DNA from 3 places in the Cupriavidus sp. GW823-FHT06D04 genome. Region 3 is predicted to be linked to each of the others. Evidence: predicted binding sites of a transcription regulator. Region 3 holds the regulator's gene; each other region holds the start of a gene.
The links. The regulator sigma-54, encoded in region 3, starts transcription at its own class of promoters, with help from an activator protein. The targets are predictions, from matches to a motif close to TGGCANGNAANCTGCTTT.
Positions count from the first base shown of each region.

Region 1 (10,244 bases), on a different contig from region 3:
AGGCGGCGTTGCTCGGACTGCTGGAGCCCGGCACCTGGTTCGGCGAAATCTGCCTGTTCGACGGCCTGCCGCGCACCCACGACGCGCGCGCGGTCAGCGCCACGATGCTGTGGCACGTGCCGCGCGCCAGCCTGGAGCGGCGCCTGGCGCAGCAGCCGGCATGGTGGCAGGCCTTCGGGCAATTGCTGGCCGCCAAGACGCGCCAAGCCTTCAACTATGTCGAGGAAGCGCAATTGCTGCCGCCGGCGGCGCGCATCGCCCGCCGCCTGGCCGCGATCGCCCATGGCTACGGCAACCTGCCGCAGGACCAGGCCACGCAGCGCGTGCGCATCCCGCAGGAACAGCTTGCGCAGATGCTGGGCCTGTCGCGCCAGACCGTGAACCACGCGTTGCGCGAACTGGAAGCGCGCGGGCTGCTGCGGCTGGAGTATGGCGGCATCGAACTGCTTGACCTGCCGGCGCTGGAAGCGCTCAACTGAATGCATCGCACCGGAGCCCCGCACACCATGATAACCCTGGACGCCCCCCAACTGGACGCCTGGCTGGCACGCCTCGGCATTGCCGCCCCGCCCTCGCCCACGCTGGAAGCTCTAGATATCGTACTGGCCGCGCACCTGGCCAGCATTCCGTTCGAGAACATCGATCCGCTGTTGCGCCGGCCTGTACGGATCGAACTGGATGCGGTCTTCGACAAGCTCGTCACGCGCCGGCGCGGCGGCTACTGCTTTGAGCTCAATACACTGCTGGCGGCCGGGCTGGGCGCGCTCGGCTACGCCGTGACGCCGCTGGCCGCGCGCGTGCGCTGGGGCGTTCCCGACGATGTGCCGACCATGACCTCGCACATGCTGCTGCGCGTGGAAGTGGCGCATCGCAGCTACCTGGCCGATGTCGGCTTCGGCGGCCCCACGCCATACCGGGCGATGCCGCTGTCCGAGCCGGCCGATGACAGCTTCCCTTACCGTCTGGCCCCTTCGCCGCCGGAGGCCACCGCCACCGCGTTCCACAGCTACGATCTGGAGGCGCGCGGCGACACCGGCTGGATCAAGGTCTACCGCTTTGACCTGACGCCGCAGCCGTGGATCGATTTCGTGCCGCGCAACTGGTATGTATCGACGCACCCTGACAGCGTATTCCTGCAGCGGCTGATGGCCGCGCGCACCGACGGCGGCACCCGCGTGACGCTGGCCGACGGCGACCTGGCCGAGCGCGCACCGGACGGCACCGTGCGCCGAACGCGGCTGGCCTCGCCCGAGGCCGTGGTGCAGGCCTTGTCGGATCGCTTTGGCGTGCTGCTGGACGATGACCTGCGGCGTGGCCTGGCCGACGCCCTGCCAGCGCTGCTGGCGCCCGCAACGGCATCCTCCGGCACCTGAGGCGCCATGATTGCGCTATGCAGCATGTCTGCCATGCACGGCGCGCATTGCCCGCAGAAAGAATCCTGATATGGCCGGCGCGCGGCACCCCGGCCTGTGGACTGGTGCCAGCGGCGCCACCATAATGTCCTGGCGATGCTGCCTGCGGGCACGTCGCCAGGACAAAGCCGGCCCCTGACGCCGGCGCAGCCATACAGGAGACTCCATGTCATTGTTTGATCTGACGGGCAAGGTTGCCATCGTCACCGGCTCCTCGCGCGGGATTGGCCGCGCCATCGCCGAGCAGATGGCCGTCCAGGGCGCCAAGGTGGTCATTTCTTCGCGCAAGATCGAGGCCTGCCAGGAAGTGGTGGATGCCATCAACGCTCGCCACGGCGCCGGCACCGCGATCGCGGTCCCTGCCAATATTTCTTCGAAGGACGACCTGCAGCGCCTGGTCGACGAGACCAACCGCGCCTTCGGCAAGATTGATGTGCTGGTCTGCAATGCCGCGTCCAACCCGTACTACGGGCCCATGAGCGGCGTGTCGGACGACCAGTTCCGCAAGGTGCTGGACAACAATGTCATCTCCAACCACTGGCTGATCCAGATGGTGGCCCCGCAGATGATCGACCGCAAGGACGGCTCGATCATCATCGTGTCGTCGATCGGCGGCCTGCGCGGCTCGCCCACCATCGGCGTGTACAACATCTCCAAGGCCGCCGACTTCCAACTGGCGCGCAACCTCGCCGTCGAGTTCGGGCCGCACAACGTGCGCGTGAACTGCATCGCGCCGGGGCTGATCAAGACCGACTTTGCGCGCGCGCTGTGGGAAGATCCCGAGCGCTACAAGCAGTCCACCCAGGGCGCCCCGCTGCGCCGCATCGGCGAACCCGTCGAGATCGCCGGGGCGGCGGTCTACCTGGCGTCGGCGGCCAGCACCTTCATGACCGGCCAGGCGCTGGTCGTGGACGGCGGCGTGACCATCTGAGCGTCAGGCCCCAGCGTTGGGGACGCCGGCCTCAACACCGCCCCCCGCCGCTTTCCTGCATTTCCCTCAACCTGCAGTGCAGTTCCGGGAGGCAGTCATGTCGAGCAATCCGCAGTTGGCCGGCACCTGGCCGGTCATGTCGCTGGCCGAGGCCCACGCCCGGCTTACCGCGCCCGGCGCGCCGTTCGAAACCGAAACGCGCGTGATCCGCGGCATCCCCACCACAGTCTGGAAGAACGCCCCCCCCACGCTGCGCGAGCTGTTGCTGAATACGCGCGCGTTTGCCGACCGCACCTTCGTGGTCTACGAGGACGAGCGCGTCTCCTACGATGCCTTCCGGCGCGCGGCCATCGCCCTGGCCCATGCACTGGTGCGCGACGGCGTGCGCAAGGGCGACCGCGTGGCCGTAGCCATGCGCAACCTGCCTGAATGGCCGGTGGCGTTCTACGGCGCGCTGCTGGCGGGTGCCATCGTGACACCGCTCAATGCCTGGTGGACCGGGGCCGAGCTGGAGTATGGCCTGGCCGATTCGGGCAGCCGCGTGGCGATCGTCGATGCCGAACGGCTCGACCGCATCCTGGAACGCCTGACAGGCTGCCCGGCGCTGGAACGCGTCTATGCCTCACGTGTCGGCGGCACCGCCTCCGAGCCGCGTGTGGCCCCGCTGGAGAGCGTGATCGGCACCCCGGCTGACTGGGCCGCGCTGCCAGACCAGCCGCCGCCACAGGTCGATATCGATCCGGACGACGACGCCACCATCTTCTACACCTCGGGCACCACCGGCAAGCCCAAAGGCGCGCTCGGCACCCACCGCAACTCCACCAACGTGGCGGTCGCCGGCAGCTTCAGCCCGATCCGCAACCTGTTGCGCCGGGGCGAGCCGATTCCCGCGCCGGACCCCGCCGCACCGCAAAAGGCCATGCTGCTGGCGGTGCCGTTCTTCCACGTCACCGGCTGCATGGCGGTGCTCAACGGCGCCATCGCCACCGGCGGCAAGATCGTGCTGATGCACCGCTGGGACGCGCTGCGCGGCATGGAACTGATCGAGCGCGAGCGCTGCACCGCGGCCGGCGGCGTGCCCACCATCGCATGGCAGATCCTGGAGCATCCGGAGCGCGACCGCTTCGACCTGTCCTCGCTGGAGAACGTCAACTACGGCGGCGCGCCGGCATCGCCCGAACTGGTGCGGCGCATCGGCGAGGTATTCCCGCTGGCCGCACCCGGCATCGGCTGGGGCATGACGGAAACGTCGTCCACCTTCACCAGCCACAGCGCCGAGGAATACGTGATGCGCCCGGACAGCAGCGGCCCGGCACTGCCGATCGGCGAGATGAAGGTGGTGGACGGGTACGGCCGCGCGTTACCGCCCGGCGAAACCGGCGAGCTGATGGCGCGCGGCGCCAATGTCGTACGCGGCTACTGGAACAAACCCGAGGCCACGGCGCAGACCTTTGCCGACGGCTGGCTGCGCACCGGCGACATTGCACGGCTGGATGAGGAAGGCTACGTCTATATCGTCGACCGGATGAAGGACATGCTGATCCGCGGCGGCGAGAACATCTACTGCATCGAGGTGGAAAGCACCCTGTACGAGCATCCGGCGGTGATGGATGCCGCGGTGGTCGGGCTCGCGCACAAGACGCTGGGCGAAGAGCCGGCCGCGGTGGTCAGCTTGAAGCCCGGCATGCAGGCGAGCGAGGCCGAGCTGCAGGATTTCGTGCGCACGCGGCTGGCGGCGTTCAAGGTGCCGGTGCGTATCCTGATTTACCAGGAGATGCTGCCGCGCAATGCCAATGGCAAGATCCTGAAGTCGAACCTGCGCAAGCTGTTCGACGCAGCCGCCTGAATCGCGGCAGGACAGCCCCGACTCGACAAAACAACAAGGACGACCAATTGACGGAACAAGCAAAGCGTGACCGCTCCCTGTCCACCCCAGTGCGGGCAATGACCGCGGTGGCACTCGCCGCCCTGGTGGCGGGCTGCGCCGCCGGCGGCACCAACCTGTCCGCGGTGCCAGAGCTGCGCCCCGGCGTGGCGGCGGGGTACCTGGCGGCCGATGCGCGCCCGGACAGCCTGAAGCTGCTGCCCGCGCCGCCGGCGCAGGGCTCCCCCGCCCTGGCGCTGGATGAAGACGCCGCGGGCCAGGCCGGCACGCTGCGCGGCTCGTCGCGCTGGCAGCTGGCCACCGAAGATGCCGTGCTGACGTTCCCGCAGGCTGCCAGCGCGTTCTCATGCGTGCTGGGCGTGCCGGTCAGCGAGAAAGACACGCCCTACCTGAACATCCTGCTGCGGCGCAGCCTGGTCGATGCCGGCCTGTCCACCTACGGCGTCAAGGACCGCTACAAGCGCACCCGCCCCTTTGTGGCCAACAAGACGCCGATGTGCACGCCGGCCGACGCCGCCAAGCTGGAAAAGGATGGCTCGTACCCGTCCGGCCACAGCGCCATCGGCTGGGCCTGGGCGCTGATCCTGGCGGAGGTCGAGCCTGAACGCGCCAATGACATCCTGGCGCGCGGGCGCGCGTTCGGCCAGAGCCGCGTGGTCTGCAACGTGCACTGGCAAAGCGATGTCAACGAGGGCCGCATGATGGCCGCGGCAACGGTGGCGCGGCTGCATGCCGATCCCACCTTCCGCGCCGACCTGGACCAGGCCCGACGCGAAGTGGCGGCGGCACGCGCCAGCGGCGCGCGCCCGTCGCGCGACTGCCAGGCGGAGAGCGCAGCGCTGGCCCCCTGATCCGCCGGTTGCCCGGGCCGGCTACTGCACGGGTTACTTCACCGGGATGACCGTGCCCGCCGGCACCGGCACGGCGGTGACGCTGTTCTGCGGGCTGCCGCTGACAATGCGGTCGGAGTACGTCAGGTACACCAGCGTGTTGCGCTTGCGGTCGACCGCGCGCACGACGTGCAGGACCTTGAACAGGATCGACATGCGTTCGGAGAAGACGTTGTCCTGTTGCCGGATCGGCCCCTTGAAGGCGATCGTGCCCACCTGCCGGCAGGCGATCGATGCCTCCGGCGGGTCTTCGGCCATGCCCAGCTGGCCCTTGATACCGCCCGTGCGGGCGCGCGACACATAGCAGGTCACGCCGTCCACCTGGGGGTCGTCATAAGCTTCGATCACGACCTTGTCGGAGCCGGTCATGCGGAAATTGGTGCTGACGCTGCCGATCTCCTCGGCGTAGGCGCCCGAGGCGGCCGCCAGACAGGCGACGGCCAGGACCGTGCGGATGCGATTGCAGTTGCGCTTCATGGCGGGGTCGGTATTCAGGTCACCGACGACTTGATGTCGTCGTGGCGCTTTTCCATTTCCTGGCGCAGCGCGCGGCGCTGCTGGGCGGCGGCAAAGCGCTGGCGCTCCACCTCGTCGCGCGGCTCCAGCGGCGGCACCTCGGCCGGCGTGCCGTTGTCGTCCACGGCCACCATGGTGAAGTAGCAGCTGTTGGTATGGCGCACCAGCTTGCTGCGGATGTTCTCGGTCACCACCTTGATGCCGATTTCCATCGAGCTGCGGCCGGTGAAGTTGACCGAGGCCAGGAAGGTCACCAGCTCGCCCACGTGGATCGGCTGGCGGAACACCACCTGGTCGACCGACAGCGTCACCACGTAGCGGCCGGCGTAGCGGCTGGCGCAGGCATAGGCAACCATGTCCAGGTACTTGAGGATGGTGCCGCCGTGGACGTTGCCGGAGAAGTTGGCCATGTCCGGCGTCATCAGCACGGTCATGGAAAGCTGGTGGGACTGGTCGTTCATGATGCGGGTACGGATTGCGGGGCGGGATTTCGGGGGCGAACCTGCGAGGGCGGCATTGCCTGAATGCACGCCGGAACGCTGGCGCCGGCAGTTTAACCCGGATCGTGCCCGCCGTTGCCGGCGGCAGCCCGGTGCCGGCAAGGGTGGCCGTGCCGGGCAACAAAAAAGCGGCCTGCAAGGCCGCTTTTCACGCTGTGGACGCAAACTGCTTACTTCTTCTTGTTCACCGCGTCCTTGAAACCCTGCCCGGCAGAGAACTTGACCGTCTTGGCGGCCGGGATCTTGATGGTTTCACCGGTGCGCGGATTGCGGCCGGTGCGGGCGGCGCGTTTGCCGGCGCTGAAGCTGCCAAAGCCCACCAGCGTCACCGAATCGCCCTTTGCCACTGCCTTCTTGATACTGTCCAGCGCTGCGTTGAGCGCGCGCTCGGCGGCGGCATTGCTCAGTTCTGCTTCCGCGGCGATGGCCGATACCAGTTCACCTTTATTCATGGCTGATTTCCCTTGTTGGTCGTCGTCACCGATGTGCGTGCCTCGCGGCAAAGCCATCGATCGGCGCAGTCTAATCTGCCCGTTGCGCGTAGAGCAATCCCCAGTGGCACCAATGCGACAAAAAAACCCGCAAATCCTTGATTGAGGCCGGTTAGCGGGCAATTTCCATCGCTTTTCCCGCTTGCCAGAAGCCGACTTTGCCAGGCCGTCCTGCCGCGCGGCAACGCCAGGCCGGCTCGCGCCCGGGGCAAACCAGAGCATAGGACAAATTCCCACAAATGGGGCGTCGCACCATAACGGTTCAGCCTGCGCCGCCGCTGCGCGCCATTTCGGCGCATCCGCACCACCACGGCGATGCCAGTGGCAACGGTGCCAACAGCGCCGCCCCGGTCTGCGCGCGGCATTCCGGTGCGGTTTTACCCGACAAGGTGCACGTGGCACCAGGATGCGGCCATTGCTGGAATGCTTTTTGCATACCCACGCTCCCATTTTGAGCATGAGGTCACTATGGACAACTGGAAGACCGGCACCGACGCCCTGTTTATCCTGCTAGGCGCCATCATGGTGCTGGCCATGCACGCCGGCTTTGCCTTCCTGGAACTGGGCACGGTGCGCAAGAAGAACCAGGTCAACGCACTGGTAAAGATTCTGGTGGATTTTGCGGTTTCGACGATCGCCTATTTCTTTATCGGCTACACCATTGCCTACGGCGTGCAGTTCATGTCCGGGGCCGAAACGCTGGCGCAGAAAAACGGTTACGAACTGGTCAAGTTCTTTTTCCTGGCGACATTTGCCGCGGCTATTCCGGCGATTATCTCGGGCGGTATTGCCGAGCGTTCACGCTTCAATCCGCAGCTGGTCGCCACCTTCGTGCTGGTGGGTTTTGTCTATCCGTTCTTCGAAGGCATCGCCTGGAACCAGCGCTTTGGCGTGCAGGACTGGATCACGCGCGTGGCCGGCGCACCGTTCCATGACTTTGCCGGCTCGGTGGTGGTGCATGCGCTGGGCGGCTGGATCGCGCTGCCGGCGGTGCTGCTGCTGGGCGCGCGGCGCGGGCGCTACCAGAAGGACGGCCGCATCAGCGCCCATCCGCCCTCAAACATCCCGTTCCTGGCGCTGGGCGCCTGGGTGCTGGCTGTGGGCTGGTTCGGCTTCAACGTCATGAGCGCGCAGACGGTCGACAAGGTCAGCGGCCTGGTGGCGATCAACTCGCTGATGGCAATGGCCGGCGGCACGCTGGCGGCCTGGGCGGCCGGACGTAACGACCCGGGCTTTGCCTACAACGGGCCGCTGGCCGGGCTGGTGGCGGTGTGCGCGGGCTCGGACCTGATGCACCCGCTCGGCGCGCTGATCACCGGGGCGGTGGCCGGCGCGCTCTTTGTCTATATGTTTACGCTGGCGCAGAACAAATGGCATATCGATGACGTGCTCGGCGTGTGGCCGCTGCACGGGCTGTGCGGCGCCTGGGGCGGCATTGCTGCGGGCATCTTCGGGGCCAGGGCGTTGGGCGGGCTGGGCGGCGTGTCGCTGGGCGCGCAGGCAATTGGCACCGTGCTTGGCATCGTGGTGGCGCTGGCCGGCGGCACCCTGGTATATGGCGCGCTGAAGAAGCTGGTGGGCATCCGGCTGGATGCCGAAGGCGAATTCAACGGAGCGGACCTGACCTTGCACCGGATTTCGGCAACGCCGGAGCGGGAAACCAACTGGTAATGGTGCGGGCCGTCCTGATTTAAATAGACAAGCTGCGCAAGGCAGCTTGTCTTAACAATAATTTGCTTGCACTTCCGGTACGGCGTCTCAATAATTGCCGTGCCCATGTATTGCGCCGCAACAGCGCGCAGGGCTAGCACATCGCTGCCGGCTGAATCGGGGGATGTTGTGCCGGCGGCCGGCCGGACACCAACATTAAAGGACTACGCCGATGGATGCCACTACCTTCGATAACCTCAAGGCCCTGGTTGTCACCTACGCGACAGAATTCGGGGTCAAGATCCTGGCGGCCCTTGCCTTCTGGGTCATCGGCCGCTGGCTGATCCACTTTGTCGTGCGCATGGTGCAGAACGCGCTCGGCAAGCAGCAGGTCGATCCCACGCTGCTGCGCTATGTCGGCTCGATCGTCACCGTGACGCTGAACGTGGTGCTGGTGATTGGCATCCTCGGCTACTTCGGCATCCAGACCACGACCTTTGCCGCACTGATCGCCGCCGCTGGCGTGGCCATCGGCATGGCTTGGTCGGGGTTGATGGCGAACTTCGCTGCCGGTGCGTTCCTGGTGGTGCTGCGCCCGTTCAAGGTAGGAGACTTCGTGACAATCGGCGGCGTGACCGGCACGGTGCGCGAGATCGGCCTGTTCGCCACCTCGCTCGACACGCCAGACAATGTGCAAACCGTGGTCGGCAACAACAAGATCTTCAGCGATACCATCCAGAACTTTACGGCCAACCCGTACCGGCGCGTCGAACTGAAAGCGCAGCTTGCCGGCAGCACCGACACTGCCCATGCGGCAGCGCTGCTGAAGACCCGCATCGCGGAGATCCCCAACGTGCTGGCCGAGCCCCCGATCGACGTCGAGATCCTGGAGTTCACGCTGGTCGGCCCGGTGCTGGCGGTGCGTCCGCACTGCCACAATGACCACTACTGGCAAGTCTATTTCGATACCAACCGCATCATCCGCGAGAGCTTCGGCCAGGCCGGCTATGCCGCACCGATGCCGGCGCAGATGGTGGTGGTGCAACAGGCTGCCGCCCAGCAAGCCGCCGCGCAACAGGCCGCCTGACGACGGCTCGCAGCCGGTGTCAACGGGGGCCTGAGCGCCCGTAGTAGCGCATCAGCACCGCGCCTGCACCGCAGGCCGCCATCACCACGCCCAGCGGCAGCGCGGTGCCGTCGCGCCACAGGCTGACGGCCGCGCCGCCCAGCGTGCCGAGTGAAAACTGCAGCGTGCCCATCAGCGCCGAGGCCGTGCCGGCGCGATGGCCCTGATGGGCGAGCGACAGTGCCGACGCATTCGGCGATACGCAACCGAGCGCGCCGATAAAGACGAAAAATCCCGCCAGCAGCACCGGCAGCACCGCCACGCCTGCAAGCGCGGCAAAAGCGAGCGCCAGGCCCGCCGCGCAGGCCGCCAGCAGCGCGCCCCCGAGCACCTGATCGAGCGAGCGGCCGCGCACCAGCCTGGCGTTGAGCTGCGACATCGTGATCAGGCCCAGCGCATTGGCGCCGAACACAAAACCGTAGTGCGACGGCGCGATGCCGTGCAGCTGGATCAGCACGAACGGCGACCCGGAGATATACGCGAACATGCCTGCCGAGCCGAAACCGGCAGACAGCGAGTAGCCGAGGAATTCGCGATCCCGCAGCAGCTCGGCATAGCTTTTCGCCACGGTGCCGAGCCGCAGCGGCGCCGCATGGCGCCGGTCCAGCGATTCTTCCATGCGCAGGTGGACCAGCAGCAGGATCAGCATCCCGGCCGCCGCCAGCACCCAGAAGATCGTGCGCCAGCCCGATACCGAGAGAATGCCGCCACCGACGATCGGTGCCAGGATCGGCGCAACCCCCATCACCAGCATCAGCGACGAGAAAGCGCGCGCCGACTCATGCGCCTCAAGCCGGTCGCGGATTACCGCGCGTGCCATCACCATGCCGGCGCAGCCGCCCA
Region 1 covers NZ_JBXAHL010000006.1:55,755-65,998, forward strand. The annotation lists gene AC1Q7H_RS11030 (Crp/Fnr family transcriptional regulator) at 1-479, shown strand, start outside; gene AC1Q7H_RS11035 (arylamine N-acetyltransferase family protein) at 507-1,373, shown strand; gene AC1Q7H_RS11040 (SDR family oxidoreductase) at 1,579-2,343, shown strand; gene AC1Q7H_RS11045 (class I adenylate-forming enzyme family protein) at 2,441-4,189, shown strand; gene AC1Q7H_RS11050 (acid phosphatase) at 4,237-5,079, shown strand; gene AC1Q7H_RS11055 (CreA family protein) at 5,113-5,595, opposite strand; gene AC1Q7H_RS11060 (acyl-CoA thioesterase) at 5,610-6,095, opposite strand; gene AC1Q7H_RS11065 (HU family DNA-binding protein) at 6,305-6,586, opposite strand; gene AC1Q7H_RS11070 (ammonium transporter) at 7,094-8,296, shown strand; gene AC1Q7H_RS11075 (mechanosensitive ion channel family protein) at 8,508-9,362, shown strand; gene AC1Q7H_RS11080 (Bcr/CflA family multidrug efflux MFS transporter) at 9,382-10,244, opposite strand, start outside.
Region 1: a site for sigma-54 is predicted at 7,045-7,062, ahead of AC1Q7H_RS11070 (ammonium transporter). Genes of this name have one in related genera too.

Region 2 (10,244 bases), 170 kb from region 3:
GGGAGCGGAACATTGCCAGCGCGTGGGTCCACAGCGCGCCGCGCGCGGACATCTGGTCTTCTGCTTCGAGTTGGGCGATGGTGTCGAACAGGCGCCAGTCGAAGGCTTGCCCTGCCGCGCGGATCGCGGGCTGCAGGATCAGCAGCATCGCCACCATTGCTACTGCTGCGACGAGCAGACCGACCGGTCGCTGCATTGGATCCGAGTCGCGCCGCCCGCCTCGTGCGAGCCACGCTGCGACCAGTGCATAGACCGCAGCCAGGCCAACATGCAGCACGCCGGTGCGCGAACCGGACAGCACGACGCCGCTTTCCAGCAAGGCCACCGCGGCGAGCCACATCGGGAAACGCAAGCGGCCACGCGAGGCCAGCCACACTGACGCCACCAACGCTAGGCCTTCAACGGTGGCCTGGTGGTTGGGTTGGTTCAGGTTGCCCCAGAGGCGGCGGTTGGCGTCGTAGAAGTAGGTGGAGACTAGACCGAAGGCGCGGGGTTCAAGGTGGAACAGTTGTACCCACTGCGTCACGACACCAAGCAGGCCAGCGATGAGGAAAGCCGTAGCGAGGGTGTCAGCAATGTCACGATTGGACGCTGGCAATGCGCGGCAGTACCCCCAGGATGCACGCGTCACCATCGCGCCAAGGAGCAGCGTGAGAACAGTGACGAGGCTGCTGCCGGTGATATCAGAGTTGCCGGTGACGCTGAGTACAAGGCTGACAGCGACCAGCCAGACAAACAGCAGCGATATCCACGGCATCGACACGGAACGCGATGCAGTTGGCTGTCGGACTGCATGGATCGCGATGACGGCGGTGGCGCAGAGTGCGGCTGTCCATTCGCCGTAAAAGGTGGCTAGCGGCAGGGTGTGCCGGGAAACTAGCAGCGGAAAGGCAATCGTTAGGACAACGGCTATCGCCGGAATGACAGTCCTGGACGGCAGCATGAGAACGCCTTGTTGGAGAAAAGGCGCATGATAGCTTGGACGAAGGGGATAGAAAAAGGCGCCCGAAGGCGCCCTTCCCCCCAAAGATTCTCAACCAGATTAGACGCCGGTCTTGGATTTGGTACAAGCCGCTGCACCGCCTGCGCCGGCTGCGTTTGCAACAACAAAAGCAACAGAAGTTGCCGAGGGCGTCGGCGTGACCGTTACAACACAGTTTCCTGCGGCAGCCGTACCCGTGAGGGTGATCACGCCGGCGGCATAAGTCACTGTGGCATTCGTGGGAGTAGGAACGCCCGCCGTGTAGCCGCCACCATTGGCGCTGGGCAGGCCCGTTGCGGTAACGTCATTGCAAGGCGCTGCAATTGCCGTCTGAGCGTTGTTTTGAACGCATTCCGCGATCGCCTGTTTCAGGGGAGCAATAGAAGTGATGTTGTCCGACCAACGCGAGCGCGTCACGTAATCCTGATACTGCGGAATCGCAATCGCCGCCAAAATACCAATGATCGCCACCACGATCATCAGTTCGATCAGCGTAAAGCCCTTCTGGACACGACGGCCCAGTTTCTTCAGTTGTTGTACCCGTTGCATGATTTGACCCCTCGAAGAGATTTTAGTTGAGCGTTGCACGTCTTCGGTTTCGTGACGCGGGGACTATTGAGCAGTAAGCGTGCCAGCGGCATCCCCCATCCGCAGGGGGTAAAAAAACGACAAATTTCGTCACCCGTCAGGGGGATGCTTGCCGGATGCGCCAAAATTTGTCACTTGCGCCCCCCTACCACCGCGCCCAACCGACAAAATGTGCGATCACTCACATGAGTTAGTTGGCCAAGGCACCGACGACCGCCTTGCCGGCGCGCCAACGAAAAAGGGCGGCCAGTTGGCCGCCCTTCTCGCCTGGGCGGAACCTCGTCAGGCGGTCTGTGCCGACCGGCGGCTCAGCAGCTTGCCCATAAGCACCACCAGGATCGCGCCGGCGGCGCCGAATACCAGGTGGGCGTGCGGCACGTGGACTTCGAACCAGGCGGCGTCGACCGGGTCGCTGACCAGCATCTCACCCGCCAGGTAGCCGAGCAGCGCGGCGCCCAGCACGATGATGACCGGGAAGCGCTCCATGACCTTGAGCAGCAGCGTGCTGCCAAACACGATCAGCGGGATCGACAGGCCCAGACCGATGATCAGCAGCATCAGCTGGCTGCCTTCGGGGCCCTTCTGCGCAGCGGCGGCCACGGCCACCACGTTGTCGAGCGACATCACCAGGTCGGCGATCAGGATGGTGCGGATGGCGGCCCAGATATTGTCCTTGCCATCGTGCCCTTCCTCGTCGTCATCGCCGGTCAGCAGCTGCACGCCGATGTAGACCAGCAGCACGGCGCCGACGATCTTCAGGTACGGCAGGCTCAGCAGCTTGACCGCGGCCACGGTCAGCACCACGCGCATGATGATGGCGGCGGCGCTGCCCCAGAAGATGGCCTTCTTCTGCTGGGCGGGCGGCAGGTTGCGCGAGGCGAGCGCGATCACCACCGCGTTGTCGCCGGACAGGACGATATTGGTCAGGATGATCGATCCCAACGCAATCCAGAAAGTGGTGGAAGACAGCAGTTCCACGGGGAGGCTCCTCGAGTTCTATCTATAGGTCCGACCCGTCATATGACGGCAATTCGGATGTCTGAAAACACAGACATGACTGTTTAACGCACGAACCTTACGATTCGGTTTCAATTCCGGCTGGTGCCGCTTGGGAGATACCCTAGTAAGTGTCCCACCAGAATGACATTGCCCCCGCACGCGGCGGGGGCAATGTCTTATCATTTCCGCGCAGGCGGAAACGACGTACTGAACATCGTCAGCAAATTACAGCATCGCCTTCAGCAGGCGGCCCATCTCCGACGGGTTCTTGGTCACCTTGATGCCGCAGGCTTCCATGATTTCCAGCTTGGCCTGGGCGGTATCGGCACCGCCCGAGATCAGCGCGCCGGCGTGGCCCATGCGCTTGCCCGGAGGCGCGGTCACGCCAGCGATGAAGCCAACCACCGGCTTCTTCATGTTTTCCTTGATCCAGTAAGCCGCGTTGGCCTCGTCCGGACCGCCGATCTCACCGATCATGACCACGGCGTCCGTTTCCGGATCGTCGTTGAACATCTTCATCACGTCGATGTGCTTCAGGCCGTTGATGGGGTCGCCACCAATGCCGACAGCCGACGACTGGCCCAGGCCCAGCGCGGTCAGCTGGCCCACGGCTTCGTACGTCAGCGTGCCCGAGCGCGACACCACGCCGATGCGGCCCTTCTTGTGGATGTGGCCCGGCATGATGCCGATCTTGATTTCGTCCGGCGTGATCAGGCCCGGGCAGTTCGGTCCCAGCAGCAGGGTCTTCTTCTTCTCGCGGCGCATGCGGTCCTTGACTTCCATCATGTCGCGCACGGGGATGCCTTCGGTAATGCAGACCACCAGGTCCAGGTCGGCGTCAACAGCTTCCCAGATCGCGGCAGCGGCGCCTGCGGGCGGCACGTAGATGACCGACACGGTGGCGCCGGTCTGGGCCTTGGCGTCCTTGACGCTGGCGTAGATGGGAATGCCTTCGAAGTCTTCACCGGCCTTCTTCGGGTTCACGCCCGCGACGAAGCAGTTCTTGCCGTTGGCGTAGTCGCGGCAGCCACGGGTGTGGAACTGGCCGGTCTTGCCGGTGATGCCCTGGGTGATGACCTTGGTGTCTTTGTTGATCAGAATCGACATGCTGTAATCCTTTGCTTGGCTACGAGCGGCGCGCGCGAGGGCGCATCAAAGCGCCTGCGCACCGCCCGCGTTCGCGTATGGTTGCGTTCGTGCGACGGCTTACTTGCCAGCGGCAGCGGCCACCACCTTCTGGGCGGCTTCTTCCATCGTGTCGGCCGAGATGATGGGCAGGCCCGAGTCGGCCAGCATCTTCTTGCCGAGGTCTTCGTTGGTGCCCTTCATGCGCACGACCAGCGGCACCGTCAGGTGCACGGCCTTGGAAGCGGAGATCACGCCTTCGGCGATCACGTCGCAACGCATGATGCCGCCGAAGATGTTGACCAGGATGGCCTCCACGTTCGGGTTGCTCAGCATCAGCTTGAAGGCTTCGGTCACCTTCTCGGTGGTGGCACCGCCGCCCACGTCGAGGAAGTTGGCCGGCTCGCCGCCGAACAGCTTGATGGTGTCCATGGTGGCCATGGCCAGGCCGGCGCCGTTCACCAGGCAGCCGATGTTGCCGTCCAGCGAGATGTAGGCCAGGTCGAACTTCGAGGCTTCGATTTCGTTGGCGTCTTCTTCATCCAGGTCGCGGTAGGCAACGATTTCCGGGTGACGGAACAGCGCGTTCGAGTCGAAGTTGAACTTGGCGTCCAGCGCGATGACCTTGCCGTCGCCGGTCAGGATCAGCGGGTTGATTTCAGCCAGCGAAGCGTCGGTTTCATAGAACGCCTTGTACAGGCCTTGCAGGGCCTGGCGGGCTTGCGCCACGCTCGCGTCGGGCACGCCGATCTTGCGGGCGATGTCGTCGGCTTCAGCGTCGGTCAGGCCGACCGACGGCTCGATGATCAGGGTGTGGATCTTTTCCGGGCTGTGGGCAGCGACTTCTTCGATGTCCATGCCGCCTTCGCTCGAGGCCATCAGCGCGACCTTCTGCGAAACACGGTCCACCACCAGCGAAACGTACAGTTCCTTCTTGATGTCGGCGCCTTCTTCGATCAACAGGCGGTTGACCTTCTTGCCTTCCGGGCCGGTCTGGTGCGTGACCAGCTGCATGCCCAGGATGTTCGAGGCGTAGGTCTTGACGTCGTCGATGCTCTTGGCAACCTTCACGCCGCCGCCCTTGCCGCGGCCACCCGCATGAATCTGGGCCTTGACGACCCACACCGGGCCGCCGAGCGTTTCTGCGGCCTTCAGGGCCTCGTCAACCGAGAACGCGGGGATGCCGCGCGGAACCGGCACATTGTATTTGCGCAGGATTTCCTTGCCTTGATACTCATGGATATTCATGCGTGTTTCCTTTCGGGTAGGCGTAAAAGGTAGAAGGGAAGAATCTGAAAGAAGACGAACTCTCTCGTCAGGCTGGCCAATCCTGAGAATCAGCCGGAGGTGCCGGTCGGCCGCTCGGCCGGGACAGCGTCGTTGCCATCATTGCCGCGGTCGCCATTGGCCGCGGGCGGCGCCTGAGGCGCAGTCGCGACGGCAGGTGCTGCCTCGGCCCGTACCTTGGGCGTCGGCTGGTGACCATACCAGCGCGGGTAAAACTGACGAACCACCTCGCCATCGAAACGCAGGGCGTGGCAGCCGTTCAACTGATAGGGCGGCTCCGGATTCGGGTCGTCCTCGCCGTTGTCGCGGATATTGATGACTTCACCGGCAAAGGCCTGGATCGCCGTGCTGGGCAGCACGCCCGCGGCCTCGGTCAGGTGCGAGCAGCCGTGCATGCCGCCCAGGCGCTCACGCACGGCCTTGCGAAAGCCCTTGCGCAGGTTCAGGCCGATCAGCTTGCGGTAAGCCGGGCCGATCGTGTCGCAATGGGACGGGTACGGCACCCAGTCCGAGCAGGCCTCGGCATCCAGCACCGTCATTTCCTCATTGATCGTGACGCGCAGCCACAGGTCGTGCAGGGGCTGGCCTACCGGCCGGACGCGGTCGCCGGCCAGTTCGATGTCGCGAGGTTTGGTGTCGGTCAGGCGCACCTCGATATCCCACAAGCCGTCCTCTCTCTGGTACGCCTCGGCCGTAATGGCGCGACGGTGACGCTGGGAGCGGTTGACGGGCTGGGACAGAGGCATGGCCAGGCTGGAAATACGGGGGACTGGGGAACGGCGGTGCCGGAGCACCGAATAACCCGGGGAGTTTAACATGCCGCGCCACGTTGACCGGGAACATCCTTGCGCAGCAACTGTCGCGGCGCGATTGTCGGCCGACCATGGCACCCGGCATGACACAGCGGCTTGGCGCAACGCACCAGCAAACACGGGCTCAGCGATGGCAACAAAATCGTCTGCAGTCCAATCGGGAGATGACGCAATGCAGCGAATTTACCCTGATGGCAGTGCAGGTACTCCGGGTGAAAAATGGCGCTTGCGCCATACGCCGGTACTTAACCCTCGTCGCCATAGTCTTCGTCCGCACCCTGGATGATCTTGCTGACGACCGAACGCGAGAACCCGCGCGCCACCATGAAGCGGATCTGCTTGGCCCGCGCCTCGGGTGTGTCGGGCGGAGTGCCGAAGCGCTTGCGCCAGACCTCACGGGCGCGCTCCACTTCCGTGGCGCGCAGCCGCTCTTGTAGATCACCCAGCTGCTCGCTGCCGAGCTTGTGGGTCTTGGCCTCCTGCATCACGCGCGCGGTGCCGTAGCGGGCGCCGCGGCGGTGCACCAGGCTGTCGGCAAAGCGCTGGTTCGACAGCCAGTTCTCGCGCTCCAGCGCGTCCAGCAACTGCTCCAGCTGCTCGGCCGACTCGGCATGCGGCGCCAGCTTGCGCGCCAGTTCGGCACGGCTGTGCTCGCGGCGCGACAGGTAGCCGACGGCGCGGGCCTTCAGCGAGAGCGGGGGACGGGTTGCCATGGGTTACCGAATTCTGTGGATGGGGACCCGCGCCAAGCAAAAAGGCCGGGGCATCGGCGATGCCCCGGCCTTCCGGATGGCGCAATGGCCGCTGGCGCGGTCAGTCTTCGACCGCTACCGGCGTGGCAGCCGCCGTGGGGTTCATGGCCACCACGCCCAGCGCCGCGCGCACCTTGTTTTCGATCTCGTCGGCAATGTCCGGGTTCTCGCGCAGGTATTCGCGCGCGTTGTCCTTCCCCTGGCCGATCTTGTCGCCGTTGTAGCTGTACCAGGCGCCGGACTTCTCGACGATCTTGGCGTCCACGCCCAGGTCGATGATCTCGCCCTGGCGCGAGATGCCCTGGCCATAGAGGATGTCGAAGAAGGCTTCGCGGAACGGCGGCGACACCTTGTTCTTGACCACCTTGACCTTGGTCTCGTTGCCGATCACGTCGTCGCCCTTCTTGATCGAGCCGATGCGGCGGATATCCAGTCGCACCGAGGCGTAGAACTTCAGCGCGTTGCCACCAGTGGTGGTTTCCGGCGAGCCGAACATCACGCCGATCTTCATGCGGATCTGGTTGATGAAGATCACCAGGCAGTTGGTGCGCTTGATGGTGCCGGTCAGCTTGCGCAGCGCCTGGCTCATCAGGCGGGCCTGCAGGCCCGGCAGCGAGTCGCCCATTTCGCCTTCGATTTCGGCCTTGGGCACCAGCGCCGCCACCGAGTCGATCACGATCAGGTCGATCGAGCCCGAGCGCACCAGCGCGTCGGTGATTTCCAGCGCCTGCTCACCGGTGTCCGGCTGCGAGATCAGCAGGTCGCCGACATTGACGCCCAGCTTGTTGGCGTAGCTGACGTCCAGCGCGTGCTCGGCGTCGATAAAGGCGCAGGTGCCGCCCAGCTTCTGCATCTCGGCCACGACCTGCAGCGTCAGCGTGGTCTTGCCCGACGATTCCGGACCATAGATCTCGACCACGCGGCCGCGCGGCAGGCCGCCGACGCCAAGCGCGATGTCCAGGCCGAGCGAACCGGTGGATACCACCTGGATGTCCTTCTCGACCTCGCCGTCGCCCAGGCGCATGATCGAGCCCTTGCCGAACTGCTTCTCGATCTGGGAGAGCGCGGCGGCAAGCGCCTTCTGCTTCTCGGCGCTCACGCCGGCACCTGCCTTCTTGTCGTCCATGGTCGTCCTTGAATCAATGGTGTATAAATAGGCCGCATGTGGCGCGGCACCGGCATTTTCCGGCGCCAGCGCCGGCCCGGCTGTCTGCGCGGCCGCTCTCCAGGGGGTCTCCCCGGGCAGCCCCAGCGGAACGTGCGGGTACTGTATAAAAAAACAGTATGCTTGGCAAGCCCCATCGCGCCCCATTCCGCCGGCGCCGGCTATGCCGGCCAGGGTGGAGACAACCATGCGCATTCTGATCGCCGAAGATGACGACGTGCTGGCCGACGGCCTGACGCGCTCGCTACGCCACTCGGGCTATGCCGTCGACCACGTCACCAATGGCCTGGAAGCCGATTCCGCGCTGTCGACCCAGACCTTCGACCTGCTGATCCTGGACCTGGGCCTGCCGCGCATGTCCGGGCTGGAAGTGCTCAAGCGCCTGCGCGCGCGCGGCGCCATGCTGCCGGTGCTGATCCTGACCGCCGCCGACAGCGTCGACGAGCGCGTCAAGGGCCTGGACCTTGGGGCCGACGACTATATGGCCAAGCCCTTTGCCCTGTCCGAACTGGAAGCGCGCGTACGCGCGCTGGTGCGGCGCGGCGCCGGCGGCGGCGCCACGCTGATGCGGCACGGGCCGCTGGCCTACGACCAGGTCGGGCGCATCGCCTATATCAACGACCAGATGCTCGACCTGTCCGCGCGCGAGATCGGGTTGCTGGAGATCCTGCTGACACGCAGCGGCCGCCTGGTATCGAAAGAGCAGTTGGTGGACCACCTGTGCGAGTGGGGCGAGGAAGTCAGCAACAACGCCATCGAGGTCTACGTGCACCGACTGCGCAAGAAGATCGAAGTCGGCGGCATCCGCATCGCCACTGTACGCGGGCTTGGCTACTGCCTGGAGAAATTCCAGCCGGCGGTGGCCACGCACCACTGATCCCCACCCGACGCAACCGCAGGCCAAGCGACCGACCTGAGCGCAAACCGCCGAGATGAGCCTGCTGCGACTGCCTTGGCGGCGCGCGCCCCGCGCCGCGCCACCCCCTCCTTCCACCGCCCCGGCCCCGGACGCCGCCGACCAGGACCTGGCCGACGCACTGCCGCACCTGGAGGAAAGCACCGCGCATCCGTCGCCGCGCTCATTGTTCGGCGAGATCCTCGACTGGATGCTGGCGCCGCTGCTGCTGCTCTGGCCGATGAGCATCGCGGTGACCTACCTGGTGGCCAAGTCGATCGCCAACGGGCCCTTCGACCGCGCGCTGGAGGCCAGCGCCATCGTGCTGTCGCAGCAGGTGCGCGAGGTCAACGGGCGCATCACGCTGCAGCTGCCGCTGTCGGCGCGCGAGATCCTGCGCGCCGACGAGACCGACAACATCTATTACCAGGTGGTCGGCAAGCGCGGCGAGTATATCGCCGGCGACCACGACCTGCCGCTGCCGTCCGAGGAAGACCAGGGCCATGCGGGCCTGGTGTCCCTGCGCGATGACCACGTGGCCGGCAACGACGTGCGCGTGGCCTACACCTATATCGACCTGAAGCAGGTCAGCGGCACCCAGCCGGTGCTGGTGCAGGTGGCCGAGACCCTGGACAAGCGCGCGCGCCTGGCCAACGAAATCATCAAGGGCGTGATCCTGCCGCAGTTCGTGATCCTGCCGCTGGCGGTGGTGCTGGTGTGGTTCGGGCTGTCGCGCGGGCTGGCGCCGCTGACCGCGATCCAGCAGCGCATCCGCGCGCGCAACCCCGGCGATACCAGCCCGATCGACGAACGCGCCGCACCGCAGGAAATCACGCCGCTGGTGGGTTCGTTCAACGACCTGCTGGCGCGCCTGGACCAGTCGGTGCAGACCCAGAAGCGCTTTATCGCCGATGCCGCGCACCAGATGAAGACACCACTGGCGGGCCTGCGCATGCAGGCCGAGCTGGCGCAGCGCGAGCAGTCGCCGGAAGAGCTGCGGCGCTCGCTGGCGCAGATCGCCGGCAGCTCTGAGCGCACCGCGCACCTGGTCACGCAGCTGCTGTCGCTTGCGCGCATGGAAAACCTGGCGGGCACCGGCGGCATGGCGGCGCTGGACCTGGCGGCGCTCGCGCGCGAGGTGGTCAAGGACTGGCTGCCGCAGGCCTGGGCGCGCGACATCGACCTGGGACTGGATGCGGACGACCATCCGGTGATGGTGCAGGGCAACCGCCTGATGCTGACCGAGATGCTGAACAACCTGCTCGACAACGCCATCCGCTACACGCCGCGCGGCGGGCATGCCACGGTGCGCGTCAGCGCCGACGCCTTCGAGCCGTTCGCCTACCTGGATGTGGAAGACACCGGCCCGGGCATTGCGCCGGCCGAGCGCGAGCGCGTGATGGAGCGCTTCTACCGCGTGCTCGGCACCAATACTGAAGGCAGCGGCCTGGGCCTGGCGATCGTGCGCGAGATCGTGCAGCAGCACGGCGGCGACGTCCAGATTTCCGACCATGTCTACCAGCAATCGCCACGGCTGGCCGGCGCGCATTTCCGCGTGACGCTGCGCCGGCCCGACTACCTCCCGCCCGCATGAACGACAGCCCCGCCCCCGATAGTGCCGAAGCCCGCCAGCGCCAGG
Region 2 covers NZ_JBXAHL010000002.1:290,775-301,018, reverse strand. The annotation lists gene AC1Q7H_RS05105 (PglL family O-oligosaccharyltransferase) at 1-943, opposite strand, end outside; gene AC1Q7H_RS05100 (pilin) at 1,043-1,531, opposite strand; gene AC1Q7H_RS05095 (TerC family protein) at 1,853-2,548, opposite strand; gene sucD (succinate--CoA ligase subunit alpha) at 2,795-3,676, opposite strand; gene sucC (ADP-forming succinate--CoA ligase subunit beta) at 3,776-4,942, opposite strand; gene AC1Q7H_RS05080 (DUF2889 domain-containing protein) at 5,032-5,727, opposite strand; gene recX (recombination regulator RecX) at 6,039-6,506, opposite strand; gene recA (recombinase RecA) at 6,607-7,671, opposite strand; gene AC1Q7H_RS05065 (response regulator) at 7,898-8,587, shown strand; gene AC1Q7H_RS05060 (sensor histidine kinase) at 8,643-10,199, shown strand; gene AC1Q7H_RS05055 (DUF4212 domain-containing protein) at 10,196-10,244, shown strand, end outside.
Region 2: a site for sigma-54 is predicted at 1,599-1,616, ahead of AC1Q7H_RS05100 (pilin). Genes of this name have one in related genera too.

Region 3 (10,244 bases):
GGGCTGTGGAGCCTGCCTGAGATGCCGGTCGACAGCGTGCCCTTCGACGCGGAAGCCGCCGAGGCGGCGGCGCTCGACTATGCCAGCGCCTTCGGCAAGCCCGCGCGCGCCGCGCTGACCGGCGAGCTGACCCATGTGTTCACGCACTTCCGCCTGCTGATCCGTGCCATCCGGGTCGATGTGAGTGCGGACGGCGCAAGCCTGATGGCGCAGGACAGCGCCGCGGAAGCCGCGCAGCGCTGGATCTCGCTTGACGATCTCGATGCGGTGGGGACGCCCGCGCCGGTGCGCAGGCTGCTGGAGGACCAGGCGCGCGGCGGGCTGTTCTGAAGTCTGGGGTTGGGGATCCGCGCCTAGAGCATGTGGTTCTGGCGCATGTAGCGGTGCACGATCTCGATGCGCATGCCGGCATCGGGCAGCGCCATCAGCATCTGCTTGGCCTTGAGCGGCACCGGCAGCAACTCACACAGCCGGTTGGCGACCCAGCTCGGGTCGTCCCACAGGTAGGGCTCGTCGAACGGCAGCCGGTCAGGGTGCTCGGCGTGCAGCCGCGTGACAATGCGCCGCAGCGCATCCAGGCATTCGCCCAGCAGCTCCAGCTTGCAGTCGATGATGTCGGGGGGCAGCACCTCGGCGCGGGCGACCAGCAGGCCGTCGTCGCGGGTGTCATGGCTGACGATATGGAAGCGCTCGCGGCCGCGCGCGCGGATCAGCAGCACGCCCAGCTGCTCCATGTTGCAGTCGACGATTTCCGCCAGGCAGCCGACCAGCTCGGGCACGGTAGGCTGGTCCGGCCGGGCCACTTCCTCGCCGCTTTCGATCAGGCAAACGCCAAAGGGTGTGTTGTCGCGCAAGCAGTTGCGCACCATGTCGACATAGCGCGCCTCGAACACGCGCAATGGCAGCCGTCCACCGGGAAACAGCACGGTGTGCAACGGGAACAGCGGCAGGTTGTCGAGCGTCCGTGGCGGAACTTCTGATCCCGTGGGACGGTAGAGGTCGGTCGAGGACATGCAGTGCCAGCTTGGGTATCGCGCAGCAATGGGCCAGCCGGCCAACGCGGTGCGCAGATGCCAGTGATCCCAGTGGGCAGTCCCGCCTGCGTCAGCCCGCCGGTGCGAGCTCTCGGTGTCTCACCAGCACATTACCATGCGCCCGGAAGTAGTTGGCAAGCCTTTCCGTAATATAGACCGAGCGATGCTGCCCGCCGGTGCAGCCGATCGCCACGGTCAGGTAGCTGCGGTTGTCGGCAATGAAGCTTGGCAGCCACTTTTCCACATAGGCGCGGATATCCTCGGCCATTGCCAGCACCATTGGCTGGGCCTGCAGGAAGTCGATCACCGGCGTGTCACGCCCCGTCAGCGGGCGCAAGGCCAGGTCGTAATAGGGGTTGGGCAGCGAGCGCACGTCGAACACCATGTCCGCATCGCTGGGCACGCCATGCTTGAAGCCGAACGACTCGAACAGCAGCGTCAGCCGCTGGCTGTCGTCGCGGATCAGCTCCTTGATCCAGCTGCGCAGCGTATTGGTGCGCACATTGCTGGTGTCGATGCGGTGCGCGGCCTCGGCCAGCGGGCTCAGCAGCGCGCGCTCCATCTCGATCGCTTCCATCAGCGCGGTGTCGTTGAAGGCCGGTTCAACGCCAGGGCCCGGCATGCCGTCGGTACGCACCGACAGCGGGTGGCGGCGGCGCGTCTCGGAATAGCGCTGCACCAGTGCGTCGGTGCTGGCGGTCAGGAACACCACCTCGACCTGGTGCTCCGCGGCCAGCGCGCGCACGGTGTCGGGCAGCTGGTCGAGCGACTCGCGGCTGCGGATGTCAGTGGCGACGCCCAGGTGCGTATAGCCCTGGCTGTCGAGGTAGCGGGTCAGTTCCGGGATGAACTGAGCCGGCAGGTTGTCCACGCAGTAGTAGCCTGCGTCTTCGAGCACGTTCAGTGCGACGGACTTGCCGGAACCGGATATGCCGGTGATGAGGATGATGCGCATAGCAACTGAAGCATAGCATCACGTGATGAAGGCGTCATGACACCACGCACAAAGCAAGCATGGCGAACCTCGCGGTTCGCCATGCTTTTGCCGTCAGTTTGCAGCGCTGGCTGCGGCTCAGGCTGCCTTGGACAGGCATTCCTTCATGTAGGCCTTGTATTCGTCGCCCTTCTTGCCCTTGCCCGACTTGCTGCAGGAAGCCATTTTCTCCTGCTGGGTCTTGGACGCGCCCTTGGACAGGCATTCCTTCATGAACGCCTTGCGTTCGTCGCCCTTCTTGCCGGCGGCTTGCGTATTGCAGGCCTTCATCTTGTCCTGCTGGGCGTTGGCTGCGGGCTTGTCCGGGGTAGCCGGGGTGGCGGGCGTGGCAGGCATGGCCGGCGTTGCCGGTGCGGTGGCCGCTGGCTTGGCTGGCGTGGCGGGGGTTGCCGGCGTGGCCGTGGTCTGTGCAAAAGCGCTGGCGGCGATCATCGGGGTGACCAGCGCGCACATCGCGATCAGTTTCTTCATGCTTGCTCTCCTGGGTGTGGAAAACTTCATGGCCGCGCGCCATTGCCGGCGTTGCAGCTTCCGTAACGGGCGCGATGCCCATTACAGCACAAAACGGAGCATGCCTGAAGAACGTTGACGTTCTGCGTCAACGCCGTTGTAAGCAAATGAAAACGCTGGGGCTCAGAGCAGGCGGCCCTGGCCGCGCGAAACCGCATCGGCCTGCATCGCGGCGCGCTGCCGGTCCATGAAGTCGCGCAGCGTATCGATGCCGCGCAGGCGCAGGATGGTGTTGCGCACCGCGGCCTCGACCAGCACGGCCAGGTTGCGCCCGGCCGCCACCTGGATCTTGACCATGTGGATCGGCAGGCCCAGCACGTCCAGGTATTGCGAATCGAGCGGCAGCCGCTCGAACTCGCCGTCGTTGCGGCGCACCAACTGCACCACCAGTTTGATCTTCATCTTCCGCCGCACCGCGGTCTCACCGAAGATGGTCTTGATGTCGAGCAGGCCCAGGCCGCGCACTTCAAGCAGGTTCTGCAGCAGCGGCGGGCAGCGGCCTTCGATAAAATCCGGCCCCAGGCGCACGAAGTCCACGGCATCGTCGGCCACCAGCCCGTGGCCGCGCGAGATCAGTTCCAGGCCCAGTTCGCTCTTGCCCAGGCCCGATTCGCCCATGATCAGCACGCCCATGCCCAGGATGTCGAGGAAGACCCCGTGCATGGTCACGCGCGGCGCGGAGATGCGCGACAGGTACAGGCGCAAGTGGTCGATCACCGCGGCCGACGACACCGGCGTGGTGAACAGCGGCGTGGACGAGCGCGTGCAGCGCAGTTCCAGGTCGGGCGGCGGCTCCATGCCGTCGGCGATCACCAGGAAGGGCGGCTCCAACAGGATCAGCTCGCCCATTTGGCGCTTGCGGGTCTCATCGTCCAGCCGCTGGTAATAAGTGATTTCGGGCTTGCCGAGCACCTGGATGCGGTTGGGGTGGATCAGGTTCAGGTGGCCCACCAGGTCGGCGGCGGAGGTGGCTTCGCGGGCGAACTCCACGTCGAAGGCGCGGTCCGCGCCTTCCAGGCCGGCCACCCACGAGAGTTTGATGTCGGCTGCGTTGTCGTCGAAGATGGACTGGGAGGTGACGCCGGTGAGTTCCATGCGGTATGACTGGTGGGGCGGTTTGCGAAGCGCCTGGCGCCTGCCCGGTCTGGTGCCGGCCCGCCTGGGGGATCAGGGGATCAGGGATGCCATGCGATCAGCAACTGATGGACGGCATCGGGCGTCGGCAGCGTGGCCAGTCCTTCGCGCATGTCGCGGTCGGAAAGCAGTTGCGCGATTTCTGACAGGATTTCCAGGTGCTGCTGCGTAGCCTGTTCGGGCACCAGCAGGAAGATCAGCAGCGATACCGGCTTGCCATCCGGCGATTCGAACGGAATCGGCTCGGCCAGGCGCATGAAGGCGGCCAGCGGCTGCTTCAGGCCCTTGATGCGGCCGTGCGGGATCGCCACGCCGGCGCCCAGGCCGGTGGATCCCAGCGACTCGCGCGCGAACAGGTTGTCCGTCACGATGGCGCGCGCCACACCATGGTTGTTCTCGAAGAGGAGCCCGGCCTGCTCGAACACACGCTTCTTGCTGGTGACGCTGACGTCCAGGGTGATGTTGCCGGGTGGCAGCAATTTGGCCAAACGATTCATGGGCGATGCGCAGGATTTCAGTTAGCGGGCAGATCGTTCCGCGGGGCAGTGGGCTGGCTCCGGGCTGCCGTTGGCCTGGCCGGAGGCGTCCGGCCCATTATAGAGCAGCGACTACCCCCGTATTGTGCAGCGCAGCGGGGCAAGCCGGTGCAGAACGATACATGGTGATGCAATCGTGCCTCCGGGCCGGGAGCCGGCGCACCGATGCGGGGCGCGGCCAGGATTCCCTCTCTTTGTATGGCGCAGCATACACCTTGGCGCTGCGCTTGCGAACACTCTTGCCCATTCGGGTGAAAAGCGTTGGCTCCGGCGCCACAGCCGGGCCGCACCGCCAGTGCGGGCGCGGCATGCCGGCGGCAACCCGGAACGCAAGGGCGCAAAAAAGCCGCGCTTCGTGGCGCGGCTTGCCTGTTCAATCCTGATTCAGCAGCCCGCTGCGGGGCTGCCGGGCACGGTCATTGCTGCATTTGCGCTGCGGCCATCTGGTACTTGACCGCTTCGCGGTCGTGGCCTTGCACGCGATCCTTGTAGCGGATCACCTGACGGTCCAGCTTGTCGACGAGTGCGTCGATCGCTGCATATAGGTCTTCGTGATGCGCCTCGACAAAGATGTCCTTGCCCTTGAGATGTAGATTAATTTCCGCGTACTGACGCCGGTCCTTTTCCTTGTGGTTGTCGACAGAGAGCAGCACGCTAACGCCAATGACCTGATCGAAATGCCTGACGATTCGCTCCAGCTTCGTTTCCACGTACTCACGCAGAGGGGGCGTGATGTCCAGGTGGTGTCCACTGATCTTGAAGTTCATAGCGCTTCTCCTTCTGAAAGAGCCTCACCAGGCAGGCGGTGGGCTCGGCTACAAAGACTTGCGGAGATTGACTGCGGGGATCTTCAGGGCTTCGCGATACTTGGCAACAGTGCGGCGCGCAACAACAAAGCCTTGCTCACCCAGCAGTTCGGCAATGCGACTGTCGGAAAGGGGATTCCTCGGGTCTTCGGCTCCTATCAGTTGCTTGATCAAGGCGCGGATGGCCGTTGATGAAGCCGCGCCACCGGTTTCGGTGGACACGTGGCTGCCGAAGAAGTACTTCAGTTCGAAAGTACCCATCGGCGTTGCCATGAATTTATTGGTCGTCACCCGGGAGATGGTTGACTCGTGTAAACCCAGTGTATCGGCAATCTCCCGCAAAACCAAGGGGCGCATGGCGATTTCGCCGTGACTGAAAAAGTTCTTTTGACGCTCGACAATGGCCTGCGAGACACGCAGGATTGTGTCGAACCTTTGCTGGATGTTCTTGATCAGCCAGCGCGCCTCTTGCAGCTTTTGCTGCAGTCCGGCCGTGCCGGACTCACCCTTCGCGCCACGCAGGATTTGGGCATACATATCGTTGATGCGCAGCCTCGGCATCACATCCGGATTGAGCTGCGCGATCCAGCCGCCGCCACCCTTGCGCACGAACACGTCCGGCACCACAAAGTCCGCTTCCGGGCGGCTGTACGCATGGCCGGGGTAGGGCGCCAGCGAGCGGATCAGTTCGTGTGCGGACTTCAGTGCCACTTCATCTACCTGCAGCGCCTTCTTCAGCCGCGTGTAGTCGCGTACTGCGAGCAACTCCAGGTGATTGCTAACGATGTTCAGCGCCAGTTCGCGTTGCGGGTGCGTCAGGCGTCGCAACTGCAGGGCCAGGCACTCGGCGGCGTTGCGCGCACCCACGCCGGGCGGGTCGAAACTCTGCAGCAGCGTGAGGATGGCGTGGACTTCGTCGATCTCGAACTCGAGTTCTTCCGGCAACTCCGTGCAGATCTCCTCAAGCGATGCGCTCAGGTAGCCATCGTCGTCGAGCGATTCGATCAGGAAGATGGCCAGGCCTTTGTCGCGCGCCGAGATCTTCAGCGGCGTGAGCTGCTCCATCAGGTACTCGCGCAGCGTGGGCTCGGCCTCGCGCAGCTGCATCGGCGTTTTTTCATCCTCGTCGCCCTGGGGGCGGCGGGCAAAGTCGTCCAGGCTCCAGTCGCCGCTGCCGTAGTCGTCGCCGTTGCCGTTGCCGCTGTCGCCATAGCTGTCGTCGTCACCCGCGCCGTCGGCGCGAGCCTCGCCATTGCCCTGGGGCTCAGCCGGGGCGGGCGCCGGTGCGCTCTGCAGGTTGACCGAGCCGTCGGCCGCCACGCGCAGCGGGCTTTCGATCCAGTCGTTCTCGCGCTCGAGCAGCGGGTTTTCCGTCAGCGCCTGTTCGACCTCTTGCTGCAGTTCCAGCGTGGAGAGCTGCAGCAGCCGGATCGACTGCTGCAGTTGCGGGGTCAGGGCCAGATGCTGGGAAAGACGGAGCTGTAGCGACGGTTTCATGCGAGCTATTCTATGCGCATCTTTCCGTTGTTGGAACGGAAATTGCTATCGCTTATGCGGTCCGATCGCCGCTGGCTGTGGGAGGGCCCACGCGCGCCCGCGAAGAGGCCTGCCGCTCGCGGGCAGGCCGTTAAGTCACATGCGGAAGTTCTCGCCCAGGTAGACGCGCCGCACTGCGTCATTGGCGATGATTTCCTCGGGCTGGCCCGCGGCCAGCACCGTGCCTTCGCTGATGATGTAGGCGTGGTCGCAGATGCCGAGCGTCTCGCGCACGTTGTGGTCGGTGATCAGCACGCCGATATTGCGTGCCTTGAGGAAACTGACGATGCGTTGGATCTCGCCCACGGCGATCGGGTCCACGCCGGCGAAGGGTTCGTCCAGCAGGATGAAGCGCGGCGACGACGCCAGCGCGCGCGCGATTTCCACGCGGCGGCGCTCGCCGCCCGACAGCGACAGCGCCGGGTTGTTGCGCAGGTGCGCGATCTGCAGGTCGTCGAGCAGCGAATCCAGGCGGCGCTCGATCTCGGTCTTGGGCAGCGGCTTGCCGTTGCTCACCTGAAGCTCCAGCACCGCGCGGATGTTCTCTTCGACGTTGAGCTTGCGGAACACCGAGGCTTCCTGCGGCAGGTACGACAGCCCCATGCGCGCGCGCTCGTGGATCGGCAGGCCGCTGATGTGGTCGCCGTCGAGCACGATATCGCCTTCGTCCAGCGCCACCAGGCCCACGATCATGTAGAACGAGGTGGTCTTGCCCGCGCCGTTAGGCCCGAGCAGGCCGACCACCTCGCCGCTCTTCACGTCGAGCGAGACGTCCTTGACCACCGTGCGCGAGCCATAGCGCTTCTTCAGGTGGCGCACGACCAGCGTGCTGCCGCCGGGAAGGACGGTGGAGGCTTCGACGGAAGGCTTGTCGGCGATGGTTGCGGTATCGGTCATTGGCACGGTCTGGCGTTCAGGCGTTTCTGGCGCGGGCAGGCAAGCCGGCGCCAGGCGTCAGGGTTTGTTGGCAGGCGCGGGCGCCGTCTTCAGGTCCAGCGGCGAGCCGCCATTGCCCGTGGCGCCGGCCTTCTGGTCCTGGCGCGGCGACAGCACCGCGCGCACGCGACCGGACGGATTGGCGGCCGCGGCGTCGCCACTGCCGCCGCCGGCGGCCGTGTAGAACTCCTTGCGGCTGTCGTAGGTCAGCACCGCGCCGCGGATCTCATCGACCTGCTTGGCGCCCTGCAGGCGCGCCATGCGGGCATTGCCGATCAGCTTGGAGTACTCCTGCTTGCCGTCGTACTCGATGCGGTCGCCCCAGCCGTCGATGTATTCGTCGACGCCTTCGCGCTTCTGGCGGATGTAGGCCTGCTTGCCCGGCTTGGCGGTGGCTACCGCGAACTGGTAGCCCTCGGGGTCGGTGCGCAGTTCGGCGGCGTCGGACTTCAGGATCATGGTGCCCTTGGTTAGCACCACGTTGCCGGTCAGCGTATAGATCTGCTTGACGTCGTCGTAGCTGGCGTTGTCCGCCTCCAGCACCATCGGCTTGTCGCGGTCCGCGCGCTCGGCCAGGGCGGGCTGGGCCAGCAGGCCGAAGGCCATGGCCAGGGCGAGCAGAGCCGGGGCGGTGCGTCGACGGGACGATGTCGTCAGGGAAGCAGTCATGTTGGCAGGGGTTGCTTGAGGGCGTCTGGGTACGTTGGTGCGGGTTGGTGCGGCCCCCGGGCCGGGGCTCAGGACCCCGGCGCGCGGCCTGGGGACGGCCCGGTGATGATGGTGCCGCGTACATTGCCGAGCAATTGTACTTCGCGCGTGACGTTGTTGAAGATCAGGCCGTTGGCGGTCATCACCGACGGGCCGCGCGTCAGCTTGACTGGCTTGTCGGTCTTGACGATGTCGTCATTGATCAGCAGCTGGAAATAACTGGATGCGGCGGTCAGCTGCGGGTCCTTGGACACGTCCACGCCCTGCTGGCGCATGACGAAGCCGTTGCCGTACAGGTCGATCACCGAGCCCTCGGCGTTCATGCGGCCCATATCGGCGCGGGCGGTGACCGGCGGGCGGTCCGGCTCGTACGCGCGCATGGCGGGCCGGGTCACTTCGTAGGTCTGGTCGTCCTCGAAATGGACCATGCGCTCGCCGGTGAAGCGGATCTTGGTGCTGCCGTCCGGCGCCAGCTCGGTGGCCGAGAAGCGGTCCATGAAGTAATCAGGCTCATGCTTCTTGGTGCTTTGCGCGGCCAGGTCTTCCTTGGGGGAGTTGATCTGGACCAGCCAGAACGTGCTGCCCGCCACGAAGGCCATCAGCAGCAGCGGCAGCAGCCGCATGACGATGCCGCTGAGGGAGGCGAGGAGTGCCTGCATGGTGTCCTTGGCGTTGTGCCGGTTGTGCCGGGCCCGCGCCCGCTCAGATGACCTTGGCGCGGGTCAGGTCGTGGATATGCAGCGCGCCGGTCAGGCGGCCGTCGTCGTCCACCACCAGCAGCTGGTTGATGCGGTTGGCTTCCATCACCTGCACCGCCTCGACGGCGAGCTGGTTCTCGTTGACCACGTGCGGGTTGCGGTGCATGACCTCGCCGATGGGCACGGTCTTCCAGTCGCGCGGGGTTTCCAGCAGGCGGCGCAGGTCGCCGTCGGTGAAGACGCCGATGGCGTGTCCGTCCGGATCCACCACGGCGGTCATGGCCATGCCCTTGCGGGTGATTTCCATCAGCGCCTGGGCCAGCGGCGTGTTCTCACGCACCTCGGGCACGGCGTTGCCGGTGCGCATCACGTCGCGCACATGGGTCAGAAGCTTGCGCCCGAGCGCGCCGCCGGGGTGCGAGCGGGCGAAGTCTTCCTCGCCAAAGCCGCGCGCGTCCAGCACCGCCACTGCCAGTGCATCGCCGAGCGCCAGCGCCGCGGTGGTGCTGGCCGTCGGCGCCAGGTTCAGCGGGCAGGCTTCTTTCTCGACCGCCGCGTCCAGGTGGACGTCGGCCAGCTTGGCCAGGTTGGAGTCGGGGTTGCCGGTGACCGAGATCAGCCGCGCGCCGATGCGCTTGACGATCGGGATGATCGACAGCAGCTCGCCGGTCTCGCCAGAATTGGAGAAGGCGATCAGCACGTCGTCGCGCGTGACCATGCCCAGGTCGCCGTGGCTGGCTTCGGCCGGGTGCACAAAGAACGCCGGCGTGCCGGTAGAGGCCAGCGTGGCCGCGACCTTGCGTCCGATATGGCCGGACTTGCCAATGCCCGAGACGACCACGCGCCCGGTGCATTGCAGGATCAGCAGCACGGCACGGGCAAAGTCGCCGTTCAGGCGTCCGGAAAGTGCGGAAACCGCATCGGCTTCGGTCTGGAGAGTGTCGCGGGCGAGTCTGAGTGCTCGATCCGCATCGAAATTGGCTATCATGGCGACGAAGTATACCAACGAATGCGATGGCGCCTGGCCCGACCCATGGCGCACGTCGTGCTTGCCGTGCTCGCCGTATTTTGCCGGCAGGGTGCCCGTGCCGGGTCGGACGCGCGCCTGGCCGGTCACCCAGACCGCCTGATGCATTCTCCGCTGGAACTGACCCTGGTGCTGCTGGCCGCCGCCGTCTTCGGCGTGGTCGCATTCCGCATGCTGCAGCTGCCGCCGATGCTGGGCTACCTGGCCGTTGGCATCCTGATCGGCCCGCATGCGCTGGGGCTGGCCAGCGACACCGCGCAGACCAAGTACCTGGCCGAATTCGGCGTGGTCTTCCTGATGTTCTCGATCGGGCTGGAGTTCAACC
Region 3 covers NZ_JBXAHL010000002.1:119,083-129,326, forward strand. The annotation lists gene mutY (A/G-specific adenine glycosylase) at 1-330, shown strand, start outside; gene AC1Q7H_RS04245 (LON peptidase substrate-binding domain-containing protein) at 354-1,013, opposite strand; gene rapZ (RNase adapter RapZ) at 1,105-1,989, opposite strand; gene AC1Q7H_RS04255 (PsiF family protein) at 2,107-2,499, opposite strand; gene hprK (HPr(Ser) kinase/phosphatase) at 2,662-3,633, opposite strand; gene ptsN (PTS IIA-like nitrogen regulatory protein PtsN) at 3,714-4,169, opposite strand; gene hpf (ribosome hibernation-promoting factor, HPF/YfiA family) at 4,625-4,975, opposite strand; gene AC1Q7H_RS04275 (RNA polymerase factor sigma-54) at 5,024-6,511, opposite strand; gene lptB (LPS export ABC transporter ATP-binding protein) at 6,647-7,447, opposite strand; gene lptA (lipopolysaccharide transport periplasmic protein LptA) at 7,505-8,155, opposite strand; gene lptC (LPS export ABC transporter periplasmic protein LptC) at 8,224-8,853, opposite strand; gene AC1Q7H_RS04295 (KpsF/GutQ family sugar-phosphate isomerase) at 8,897-9,880, opposite strand; gene AC1Q7H_RS04300 (monovalent cation:proton antiporter family protein) at 10,022-10,244, shown strand, end outside.